3 regions of the Paenibacillus sp. FSL E2-0178 genome follow, and region 3 is predicted to be linked to each of the others. Evidence: riboswitches for the same ligand, from Rfam matches in the RefSeq annotation. Region 3 holds a riboswitch; each other region holds the start of a gene.
What was found. Region 3 has a riboswitch for cyclic di-AMP ahead of MHI42_RS00925 (APC family permease). Riboswitches for the same ligand answer to the same signal wherever they lie in the genome.
Positions count from the first base shown of each region.

Region 1: linked by a shared signal. The riboswitch ahead of MHI42_RS20005 (C40 family peptidase) and the one ahead of MHI42_RS00925 (APC family permease) in region 3 are both predicted to bind cyclic di-AMP.
Region 2: linked by a shared signal. The riboswitch ahead of MHI42_RS17665 (hypothetical protein) and the one ahead of MHI42_RS00925 (APC family permease) in region 3 are both predicted to bind cyclic di-AMP.

Region 1 is NZ_CP151953.1:4,625,998-4,629,828, reverse strand. It holds gene MHI42_RS20010 (C40 family peptidase) at 120-611, opposite strand; cyclic di-AMP (ydaO/yuaA leader) riboswitch at 617-760, opposite strand; gene MHI42_RS20005 (C40 family peptidase) at 1,148-1,576, opposite strand; cyclic di-AMP (ydaO/yuaA leader) riboswitch at 1,634-1,772, opposite strand; gene MHI42_RS20000 (hypothetical protein) at 1,990-2,787, opposite strand; gene MHI42_RS19995 (M1 family metallopeptidase) at 2,832-3,831, opposite strand, start outside.
Region 2 is NZ_CP151953.1:4,073,757-4,077,587, reverse strand. It holds gene MHI42_RS17680 (hypothetical protein) at 1-75, shown strand, start outside; gene MHI42_RS17675 (hypothetical protein) at 75-533, shown strand; gene MHI42_RS17670 (hypothetical protein) at 617-805, shown strand; gene MHI42_RS17665 (hypothetical protein) at 1,154-1,600, opposite strand; cyclic di-AMP (ydaO/yuaA leader) riboswitch at 1,774-1,943, opposite strand; gene MHI42_RS17660 (MerR family transcriptional regulator) at 2,535-2,936, shown strand; gene MHI42_RS17655 (oxidoreductase) at 2,933-3,831, shown strand, end outside.
Region 3 is NZ_CP151953.1:187,772-191,602, reverse strand. It holds gene MHI42_RS00930 (iron-hydroxamate ABC transporter substrate-binding protein) at 1-623, opposite strand, end outside; gene MHI42_RS00925 (APC family permease) at 822-2,639, opposite strand; cyclic di-AMP (ydaO/yuaA leader) riboswitch at 2,768-2,927, opposite strand; gene MHI42_RS00920 (disulfide oxidoreductase) at 3,154-3,588, opposite strand; gene MHI42_RS00915 (DsbA family protein) at 3,585-3,831, opposite strand, start outside.

The sequences.
Region 1 (3,831 bases), 3.9 Mb from region 3:
AAGAGCGAAATTGGTGTTTTACAAATAAAGAGCGGGGTAAGTAATTTTATAGACAAAAAAATAAGCCCTTCTCCAAGATTTCGGCAAAAATCCTGGAAAAGCGCTTATATTAGGACAAATTATTGCACATCGTCATTGTCTTCGGAATCCGCAGCCACAGTCTTGTAAGCATCTGTACTCATAATCCGTTTGGCGCCAACGTAGCGGTTGACGTAGTAGCTGTCACTCAGCGAACTGATGGTTACACCACGCGAGGAAGAAGCATGTGCGAACTCACCGTCACCAACATAAATACCGACATGGGAAATGCCTTTGCCGCTTGTATTGAAGAATACAAGATCGCCCGGTCTCATCTCATCACGGGATACAGCAGTGCCCATCTGATATTGGGAACCGGATTGGTGAGGCAGGTTAATGCCGATCTTATCAAAAACATACATTGTAAATCCGGAGCAATCAAAACCGTTCGTGGATACACCGCCGGATACGTATTTGGTCCCGATGGCTTTGTCGATAACTTTATCCATTTTGGAATCCGCGAAAGCGCTTCCTGCTCCAATGGTGAAGATGATGGAAAAGCTTAGTACTGCGGCTGCTAGCTTCTTCTTCAAAAGTAAATACCCCTTCCAAATGCCTACGAGGTTAGCTTAAGGGTTCGGTTGAAGGTCCCCTATGACCCCTCTTAGAATAGGAGGTCAATTCACCCAAAGTTGGTTCCCCCGTTTCCCTAAATCTTTAGGGAACTCGGCACGACTGTTGATTAGGATTAGCTGTTATTCAATACATGACAAAACCTTTGTTAAAAGCGATTCAATAATTACAAAAATGTTACTAAAAGCTCACTGCGATAATTGTAGCAAAGACTAGGGCGCTTGGCAATCACTTATAACATATTAATGCATTTTTTTTGCGTTTTTTAGAGTTATAGCTGCATAGAAAGACTCATATTTACGCAGCAGGTGAGCTATTGATGGATTTTTCTTTGGATTTGGGATAAAAAGGTGTTTCAGGGCCTGCAGATGAGTGTAAAAGGTAGAATAAGGAAAAGGAAAAACCCGGAAATGATTACGGCAATAATCAAAACCGGGCTCGTATAAGTTACATTTAGTTGTTAGAGGTACGAATATTCGAGGAAATGTTCAAGGGTTCAATCGTAAGCGACAGCTTGGTAGGCTGTTGTGCTCATCACTCTTTTAGCGCCAACGTAGCGGTTGGCCCAGTATGCCTGACTCAGTGAACTGATGGTTACACCACGCGAAGTGGAGGATTGTGCGAATTTGCCATTGCCGACATAAATACCGACATGGGAAACTCCGTTGCCCAGGGTATTGAAGAATACCAAATCACCGGAACGCAAATTACTCTTGGATACGGCTGTTCCAACGCTGTACTGTGCCTTAGAGGTGCGCGGCAAGGTAAGGCCGATACTCTTGAATACATATTTGGTGAATCCGGAACAATCAAAGCCGCTGGTGCTGGTGCCCCCGGTTTTATATGACGTTCCAATGGTTTTTGAGATCACAGTATCCATTTTGGAATCTGCGAAAGCGCTGCCTGCTCCAAGTGTGAATACCATCACAAGACCCAGCGCTGCTGCGGTGCATTTCTTCTTAAAGTTCTGACTTCTCAAAAGATGTACTCCTTCCAAGGCCTGCGAGGTTAGCTTAAGGATTCGGTAGAAGGTTCCCCTATGACCCCTCTAAAGCGAGATCAATTCACCCAAAATATGGTTCCCCCACTCCCCGGTGCAGGGAATTCGGCGTTTTGTGCACCAGAATAGTGACATATCGACATAAGGTTAAAGGCTTCGGTTACATAGCTGCTTAATTCCATTTGAAAGATTACAAATTTGTTACTAGTAGTACAGGCATCATTGTACCAAAGGATTTACAGTTTTGCAAATTAACTTGTCGCAGCTGTAAACAAAAAAGAGTCATGCACCTCACCAGAGGGGCGATGACTCTTTTAGTATGCCGTTTTGGCGGCCGATTATCGTGGGAATGATTTACTGGACCAGAGATGATACTGTGCGGCTATGCCCCACATTCTGAATAGGGTGGACGGCAGTGGAGCTGCCTGGCGCAGGAGCAGGGCCGGGAGGCCGGGGCAGAAGAGCGCTGCAGCGCTGCAGAGGATCAGCGTCAGCAGACTTCCTGCGCCTATAATGACGGATATCCCGATGGAGTGCAGAAGCACCTTCAGACAGATCAGCAGCGAAGTGAACATGCCCGTGCCGGCGGTATAACCGAACTGCATATACAGCAGCAGCTTGCGGATAAGGAAGAGGTAGACGAGCCAGCCCAGCACATAAGGCACGAGCGTCAGCAGCAGCGGATAATCGAGAATGCCGTTCAGAAGCAGACGGTACATCTTCGGCAGCAGCCAATAGAGCGGCAGAAGGGCCAGCGCCCATTCAACGAGACTGAACAGCAGGACAGGCAGACCATAACGCTTCATCCCGGGAAAAAAGAACAGTCCGCGCTCCCCGGCACGTTCCTGGTGAAGCTCGTGCAGCAGGCCCGCCCGGATAAAGGGGGAGAGCAGCAGCCGCAACACAGTCAGTGCCAGGAGCAGCCATAGCCATTGCCGGACGTCCGGGTCCGTGTGCAGCGCAGCCTGCCCCTCAATATAATACAGCAGCCTGCCTATGCTACTGCCGCCGGCATCCGCATCCGGATAGCGCAGCAGTACCGGAACGACGGCGCTTTTAATGAATTTGTACATGAAGTAGCCCCAGAACAGCCGGTAGATAAATAGCAGAATCAGGATATAAAATTGCTCTTTCATGCTGTGCCAACCGCGGGTTATCGAAATTTTCACAATCCTTCACCTCACCAGACAAGAGTTCCGAGCAGGGTTTCAAGCAGTGTCGTCGCACTGAGCGTCCAGCGGGAAAGAGTATTGTGCTCAAGCTCCGCCATTCTGAAATTATTGAGATGCTTGCTCTCCAGCAGTATGGAATGTCCCGGATCAATCTCGGCGGAGACCAGAGGTGCTTTATACGATAATTCAAACGATGTTGTCTTCCCTTCGCCGTTCCAGTATTGCTGAACCGAATACCCGTCCGAGAAAATAAATTTTACAGGGACATCCCCATAATGGCTGCCCTTGTTGCTTACCTCAACTACAGCATCATATTGAATCCCCGCTCCGTTGCCGCCGTCCCGTTTAGCCGTGAGCCTGATGTCGTCTACTGCAAAATCAGGGGCTCCGCCGCTGTAGACATACTGGTCAAAATAAGTCTGCCAGGATTGCTTGGTCACTTTCTCCACAATCTTCTGGAAGTCAGCGGTTGAGGGATGCTTGAAGCGGTATTTACGGGCATAAGCAGCGAGAATGGCATCCATGTTCTTGGCTCCTGCTAACCGTTCGATGTCACGGAGCACCAGCTTGCCCCGGATATAGACATTACGTGTGTAGGCATCATCTCCGGTGTATTTCCACGTCTCCAGATTGAGCGGCTGCGAGGAGGAGACCAGACTGGACTGCAGCGGGAGGCTTGAGGCAACGCCATATTCCTGCTCCATCAGCCGGTCTTCGGCATATGAGGTGAAGCTCTCGTCCAGCCACGCCTCCTCGAATTCATTGCTGGCGACCATGCCATAGAAATACTGGTGACCGATCTCATGGATCACGGTCCGCTCAAGCGAGGTGCCGGGCGATGCCTCGGCAGCACCGAAGGCAGTGATCAGCGTCGGATATTCCATCCCCCCGGCCCCATTGCCAGATTCAGGCGGGACTACAATGGATAAGGTGGAGTAAGGATACGGGCCATACCATTTGCTGAAGGCGGTCAGGGCAGCCTCTGCTGCCTGGAAGTAGCGCTCCTGA
Region 2 (3,831 bases), 3.9 Mb from region 3:
GATAACGGGAGTGATGATACCGCTGTCTATTCAATAATTAAAATGGATGGGGTATGGAAGGTGGATGACCTGTAGTGATGAGGAGAAGTACGAAGACAAATAAGGCAATGCGTTATTTACTTAAAAATGTGCCACCTTCAGTCCATGTAGCCTCGGAGGGACCGAGTCCTAGTTTTACGGAATGGGATCATTGTATTTTGATAGATACCACTGAACTTGGAACTTTAAAAACAGTCAAAGAAACAACATACCCGGACAGAACTGGATTAGAAGCATCAATTAATCATTTACATGTAAGTGATATAGCAACTGGAATGCAAATAATAGATCGGTGGACAGGGAAGATGCAAGAGTACTACAGCGATAGGCAGTTTATTATCGTATTGAGCTCTCAGCTGGATGGAAAAGACGTGGTTGTAAGATTCTATCAGTATAGAAAAGATGACCCGGAATGGGTGGCGCTAGATAATCTTGAAGGCTATAAACAAGAAGCGATACTTGTTATCGGGCTTATAAATAATGCTGTTCTATAGAGTGAGTACCCCCCCCCCAACTGGTTAAAACCCAGCAGATAGTGTACCTTAGTAATATTAGTAATTAGGAGTGGTGATTTTTTGTGAAAAAAAGTAGACAAACCCCCGTGCTGGTCGTGGTCTCCATCCTGCTGATCATTATCAGCAGCCTGATCCCGTCGGACAAATCAACCTGGCTGGGAGCACTGCAGACCATCTTGCTGGGCGTCGGGCTGCTCGGATGCTGCATGGCTTTTTGGCGGTTCGCCAAGGGCGGCAAGGGCAAGCGCTGATTTCTGGCACTGGAACGGATAGCATAGCATAGCAAATGGAGAGTCGTGGCGGATGCTGCGGCTTTTATTAATATGTACGGCGTCAGCGGATTTACTCCATGCAGCGCTTGCTACGCGGAATGAGAGGACCTTATTTTGTGAAAAAGCCTGCTTTTTTACCCGTTGCGGACTCAGGAGCGCTTATATTGTTCGAGGGAGCTCAAAATGAGGCGAAACTGGTTAGTTAAGGTCCTCTGAGTCCGCATGGATCGCTGAATGGCCTGATTGGGCGAAATAACGGATCTACAGTCCGCATGGATCGCAGTGGCATGATTAAAGCTATTGTTGCAGGCCCAGCCATCTTCCCTATTATCCCGCCGACGGGCGCGGGACAGCTGGCCGCGCAGCAGCCATCTGTTCGCGAATCCCTCTGAGCTGCGCTTTCAGCTCAGGGACGCTTCGCTGCAGGATGAGGCTGATCTCGGGCAGAGGCAGCTGGATGCCGTACCATAAGGCGCTGGCGATCTGATCCTCCCAGGTGAGCAGGGCAGAAGAGCAGCGGCCGCGGTCTTGAGCAACCAGCGAGCATTGCCGGATGCATTCCCTGTAGGCGGTAAGGGAGTAAGCATCTGCTTGGATGCTGCCCTTGAGCCAAGGCTCATAGAGTGCCGCGAATGTGGCAACTGCGGCTTGATCGGCGCGGGCGCCCTTCTCCAGCAGGAGACAGCTTAGCGCATAGATGGTTCCGCTATATTGCTCAATATAGCTGGTGAATCCGGCAGCGGGAGCTGCGTTGGACGATAATGGGTCTGGCATGTGGACACGTTCCTTCCTGAATGTGGGCGATTTATAGTTTGGATATGTAGTTGATAGGTTTGCCGAAATGCTGATCCTCCGGAATAAGTGCGCAAAAAACCGCAGACAGAGGAGGACCTCTGCTGCGGTTTTGTTGCAGGCGTAAGAAGCCTGGGGCAAAATCGTGGCGGATCAAGATCTCTCTCTTTACGCTTACGGGGTTAGCTGTCGGATTCGGACGGTGAGAGTCGCCCTACCTTTTGAGACTGCGTAATTGAAGTCTCCTTCGGATTCACCCCAAGTAGGCCTGCGGCCTGATGGTTCCCCCGTTTTCCGCTTGGCGGAAATTCAGCGTGCATTCACATTTTCACTGGTAACTTTCAACACGAATCATACCCTTTCAGGGTTGTCTTTGTAAAAATGGAAAAGAGTGCTTCTGCGCCGGATTTGCAATAAATTGCTGCTTTGCGAGGAATATTGGAGACTAAAACCATATATGTGGCCGATTATCATCCGTTTATCTCGCTCAATCGCCGTTTTTTATTTTTGGGAGGCAGCGGCAGGAGAACTCCGGAAATATTAATGCGTTAGACGGAAACGGCGTCGATATCGAATTTTTGTGAAATGGGCGTATTAGTGAGATATCGGGAGATAATGAGAGATTGAAGATAAAGTAAGCGTTACCCGTCAGGCAAATAGATGCGTGATTGTGTTATTAGAGTAATTACGGCGGTTTACAAATTGTACCTGAATTAGAGCCCGATTCTACGAAAAGGGTATCCTTTCTAGCCGCACAAACCATACATCCGGGAGGGCCTAATTCCCGCTTCCCGAATGCTTGACTTGGACCATACTCCAGGGATTATCATTTGATTCTGTAAGGGCAGACTGTCAGTAAATTACCAAGACTGAAAGCCAAACTAAGAAGCTAGATTAAGAAGGAGGCCAGCAGCAAATGGAGCCTGTTTTTACGATTGCCGAGGTAGCAGAGCGGACAGGACTCAGCCAGGATACCATCCGCTATTATGAGAAAATCAAGCTCCTGCCCCCGGCAAGCCGCAAGGAGAACGGCCAGCGGGCATACAGCAGGCGTGAGCTGGACCGGGTGCATTTCGTTGCTATTCTCAAAAGAACCCATATGCCGCTGCGCATCATTCAAGAATACATCCGGGCGTCAGCGGAAGAGGACTACGATGAATGCTACAGTGTGCTGGACGGGCATAAAACGTTGATTGAAGAGCAGCTCACGGAACTTACGGCGGCCCTGGAGCTTATGAAATACAAGCTGAAGAACTTCCGGGAGCTTAAGGACGGCAGGTTCATCGCGGAAATGGAACAGAGGAGGAACGAGGAATGAATACTGGGTTGAATCAGGAGACGAACAAAGAGTTGAATCACGCGAAAGTTAAGCAGCACCCGATTCCTTCGGGGTTTGGGCCGGACACTACGGCGGAGCAAGTAATCCAAGGCCATAATCTGAGCGGCAAAACAGCCATCGTGACCGGCGGCTACTCCGGCCTGGGTCTGGAGACCACACGTGTCCTGGCTGCGGCCGGAGCTACATTGATAGTTCCCGTACGGACACCGGAAAAGGCCCGGCTCGCCCTTGCCGGCATCCCCGGAGTCCAGCTGGAGTCACTGGATTTGCTGGAGCCGGTATCCATCGATGCCTTCGCGCAGCGGTTCCTGGACTCCGGCCGGCCGCTGGATATCCTCATTCACAGCGCAGGCATTATGGCTTCGCCGCTGGCCCGGGATGCTCGCGGATACGAAGTGCAGTTCGCCACCAACCATCTGGGGCATTTCCAGCTGGCAGCCCGGCTCTGGCCTGCGCTGGTGAAGTCCGGAGGCGCACGGGTAGTCTCCGTATCCTCACGCGGCCACCGCATTGCCGGTGTTGATTTCGCAGACGTGAACTTTGAGCGGCGGGCCTATGAGAAATGGACAGCCTACGGCCAGTCGAAGACCGCCAATGTGCTGTTCGCCCTTGAACTGGACAAACGCGGGCAAGTACATGGTGTCCGGGCATTCTCCGTGCATCCCGGCAGCATCCTGACCGATCTGGCCCGGCATCTGTCGGATGACGAGCTGCGCGGCATGGGGGCGCTGGATGAGGCGGGCAACCGTATCCCGGCCGGGCGTATGAATCATATGAAGACGGTCCAGCAGGGAGCCGCGACCAGTGTCTGGTGCGCGGTGAGTCCGCTGCTCGACGGCACGGGCGGCGTGTATTGCGAGGATGCCGACATCGC
Region 3 (3,831 bases):
TTGGCTTTTGCATCAGCAGCTTTTTGATCGTACGCTGTAATTGCTGCTTCAGCTTCAGGCGTTTTGTTCAACAGCTCGCCGATCTTGAGCAGCGATTTGCGCCAGTCCTTGCTGACTTCGTCGCCGAGTACATACGTTGGTGCAATTTTGTTCAGCTGGTCATACAGACCGTTCTGGACAGTACCTTCCGATTGTACAATAGTGAAGTCCGGTGCGAAGCTGGTTACAGCTTCGAGTGGAAGGTCATAGCTGATGGTTGGAATGTCCTTAAGCTCAGCTGCAAGGTAATCCTGAGTGCCGTTTGTCACGGACCATTGGGCAACCGGAGTCACGCCAAGTGCGACCAGATAGTCTTCCAGATAAGAAGCAAGCACACGCTGCGGGTTCGCAGGGACAGTGACTTTATGTCCCATGGCATCCGTTACTGTTTGCTCTACCGCTGGAGCTGTTGTTTCTGCCGGTGCAGTAGTGGCTTCTGCAGTTGCTGCAGGTGCCGTAGTTGCCGCAGCCCCGTTATTGGCTGCATTGTTATTTCCGCATGCGGATAATAACAACGTCGTGGTCATGAGTCCGGCCATAGCCAGCTTCATGCTTGTTGATCTTTGCAGGTTGAACGAAAACATTAATTACCCCTCCTGTATATACATTCATTATTGGTCAAAGGTGATTGCGGCCTTCGCCTCACATAAACTGATGATATTGATTCTCATTCTCTCTGTCAACTAAATTATCTGGTTCCATGTACACTCACCCTGCGCTTAACAAAAAACGGCTGTTCCCGCAACCTGCGGAAACAGCCGTTTTACATATAAAGGGTATGTCTATTTGTGCAAATGATACGGTACAGTTGCTATAACGATATCCTTCTGATTCATCAGATAAGAACGGATGAACAAGCTGGTCTGATTATGCAGAATCGCCTGCCACCAATGCTTCGTAACAAATTGCGGAATGAGTACAGTAATATGGTCTGTAGAAGCGGTTTTCCACTCCACCGTATCGATGAATTTCACCAGCGGGCGGATGATGCTGCGGTAACGCGAGCGGAGTACAATCAGGCGCACCCCAGGGTTCCACTCTTCCCACTTCTGTTCCATTTTGTGAATCTCTTCTTCATCGAATCCGACATATACAGCCACTACATTCTCAGTCAATGACTTCGCATAGCTGATCGAATGCAGCACCGCACGGGTAACACCGGCAACGGGAACCACTACTGTACTTCCTTTAATACAAGGTTTATCCGTCGCCGGACAAATGCGCAGCTGATCGGCAATATTCATATAATGGCGGTGAATCCGGTGGAACACGATGATTACAAGCGGCAGGAAGATGAAGGCCATCCATACACTCGAGAATTTAGTAATAATGAAGATGAGTGTTATGGTTAAGGTTGTGAGCATGCCTACTGTATTCACAGCGAATTTGCTCTGCCAGCCCTTAGGCTTAGTTCTGTACCACTGGACCATCATGCCAAGCTGTGAAAGGGTAAACGGAATGAATACCCCAACGGCGTATAATGGAATCAACCCTTCGGTATTTCCGTGAAAAGCAGCTACAAGCACAGCCGACATTACGCCGAGGAAAATAATGCCGTTGGAGAATCCCAGCCGGTCTCCGCGCACCATGAAGGCATGGGGTAAATATTTGTCCTTGGCGAACATGAAAGCCAGCAGCGGGAAGGCCGAATACGCTGTATTCGCCGCCAGGAACAAGATTACTGCAGTGATACCTTGGATGAAGAAGTACAAACCGCCGCGGCCAAAGGTAGACTCGGTAATCTGCGACACAACCGTCGCTTTCTCATCCGGCATGATGCCGTACCAATAAGCCAGAAGCGTAATCCCCGTGAACATAGCCCCGAGAATCAGACCCATCAGCATCAGCGTTTTAGCCGCATTTTTCTCAGCCGGTGCTTTGAAGTTAGGGATCGCATTGGAGACCGCTTCTACCCCGGTCAGTGCCGAACAGCCGGAGCTGAAGGCCTTAAGCAGAAGGAACATACTTACGTTCGATACCGCTGAGCCGATCTCAGGAACCTGGGCATGAGCACCGCCGGTTGCATACTTGAAGACTCCGGCGATAATCAGTACAAAGATGGAGACGACGAACAGATATACCGGAATGGCTATGAAGGAAGCTGATTCAGTAACACCCCGCAGATTGACAATCGTTAAGAGCAGAATGACAGTAACCGCTATGAGTACACTATGATTATGAAGACCCGGGAACGCTGAAGTGATCGCATCCGTTCCCGCCGAGGCGCTTACCGCCACCGTTAGAATATAATCGACCAGCAAAGAGCCACCGGCAAGCAATCCGGTATGAACCCCTAGATTGGTTTTGGCAACAATGTAGGCGCCCCCGCCCTGCGGATAAGCAAAAATGGTCTGCCGATAAGACAGGATTAAGATGGCCAGCAGGCCCAATACGGCTAATGCAATTGGCAATGAGTACCAGATAGCTGTGAAACCTGCGGCCACAAGTACGATTAGGATTTGTTCTGTTCCGTAGGCTACAGACGAGAGCGCATCAGAAGACAGGACAGCCAGTGCTTTCACCTTGGATAACTTTTCATGATCGAGTTCGTTCGACTTCATCGGACGCCCGATCAATAGTCGTTTTACCTTGCTTACCATTGTAGTAACAGTTCCTCTCTTTGTTAAGTTGAAACGGCAGTACCGCGCGCTGTTTTCATAAGTGGATTTCATAAATGCAGGCACAAAAATAAGCATACGGAAATGATCCGCATGCCTTGAGTGCATGGTCATTATCCCACTATTGCTTACGAGGTTAGCTGGCGGATTCGGGCTGTGGTAGCCCTACGGTTTTCGAGTCTGCTGACCCGCTTCCGATTCACCCCGTTGGCACTCGGCCAAGTTTGGTTCCCCCGTTTTTCCTTCCGGAAAATTCAGCGCATATTCAACTTCTCACAAGGACTAATAATAATCTACAATGCCTCTTCCGTAAAGCGTTGAAACAAATGAAAAAAGAATGAAAAACAACCAAAACAACCAAATCCATGATCCGGTATGTCTTGCTCTTTCATTCTCTTTCATTATCCCTTTATCGCGTGATTTTACAGCATTTCTGCTTAATAATTTACACTCAATTTAAGGGAAATAGTTACTCTTCATTCTGCCTGACGGCTTCTTACTCACCTGCATCCTCTTTACGCCCTGTCCATAGCAGAATTGTGATTAATGCGAACGCAATGAGTGCCAGCAGCGGGATGGTGATGAATCCGAAATAATTCAGATAATCCGTGTTACACGGCACACCAATTGTACATGGAAGCACCTTGCTGAGTGCCGGAATTTTCTGCTCCGCGTAATGATAGATCGAAATGCTTCCGCCAATCAAACTTAAGGGAAGAACATAAGGGATAATGCGCTTATCCCCCCGGTAAGTGGCGATTCCGAGCAAAATCAGCTGCGGGTACATAAATATCCGCTGAAACCAGCATAGCTTGCAGGGCTCATATTTCAGCACTTCACTGAGATACAGACTGCCTGCTACAGCAACAACCGAGACGAACCAGGCCAAGTAGAGACAATTCCGGCGGCAGAATGCAGAGAATTTATTCATTGTGCAGCCACAGCTTCCGCAGCTACCTGGATTTGAGCATCAATTTCCTCCATATTAAAAGGTTCATTCACCTTGACTCCATTGACATACAGTGATGGCGTGTTGGTTACGCCTGTGTCTGTGCCAAGCTGGATATCTCTCTCCAGTTCGCTTTCGTAGGTCTTGTCTTCAATATCCTTACGCAGCAAATCGAAGTCAATGGGCAGTTCTAATTGCTGTGCCAGACTTACCAGGAAGTCCGGG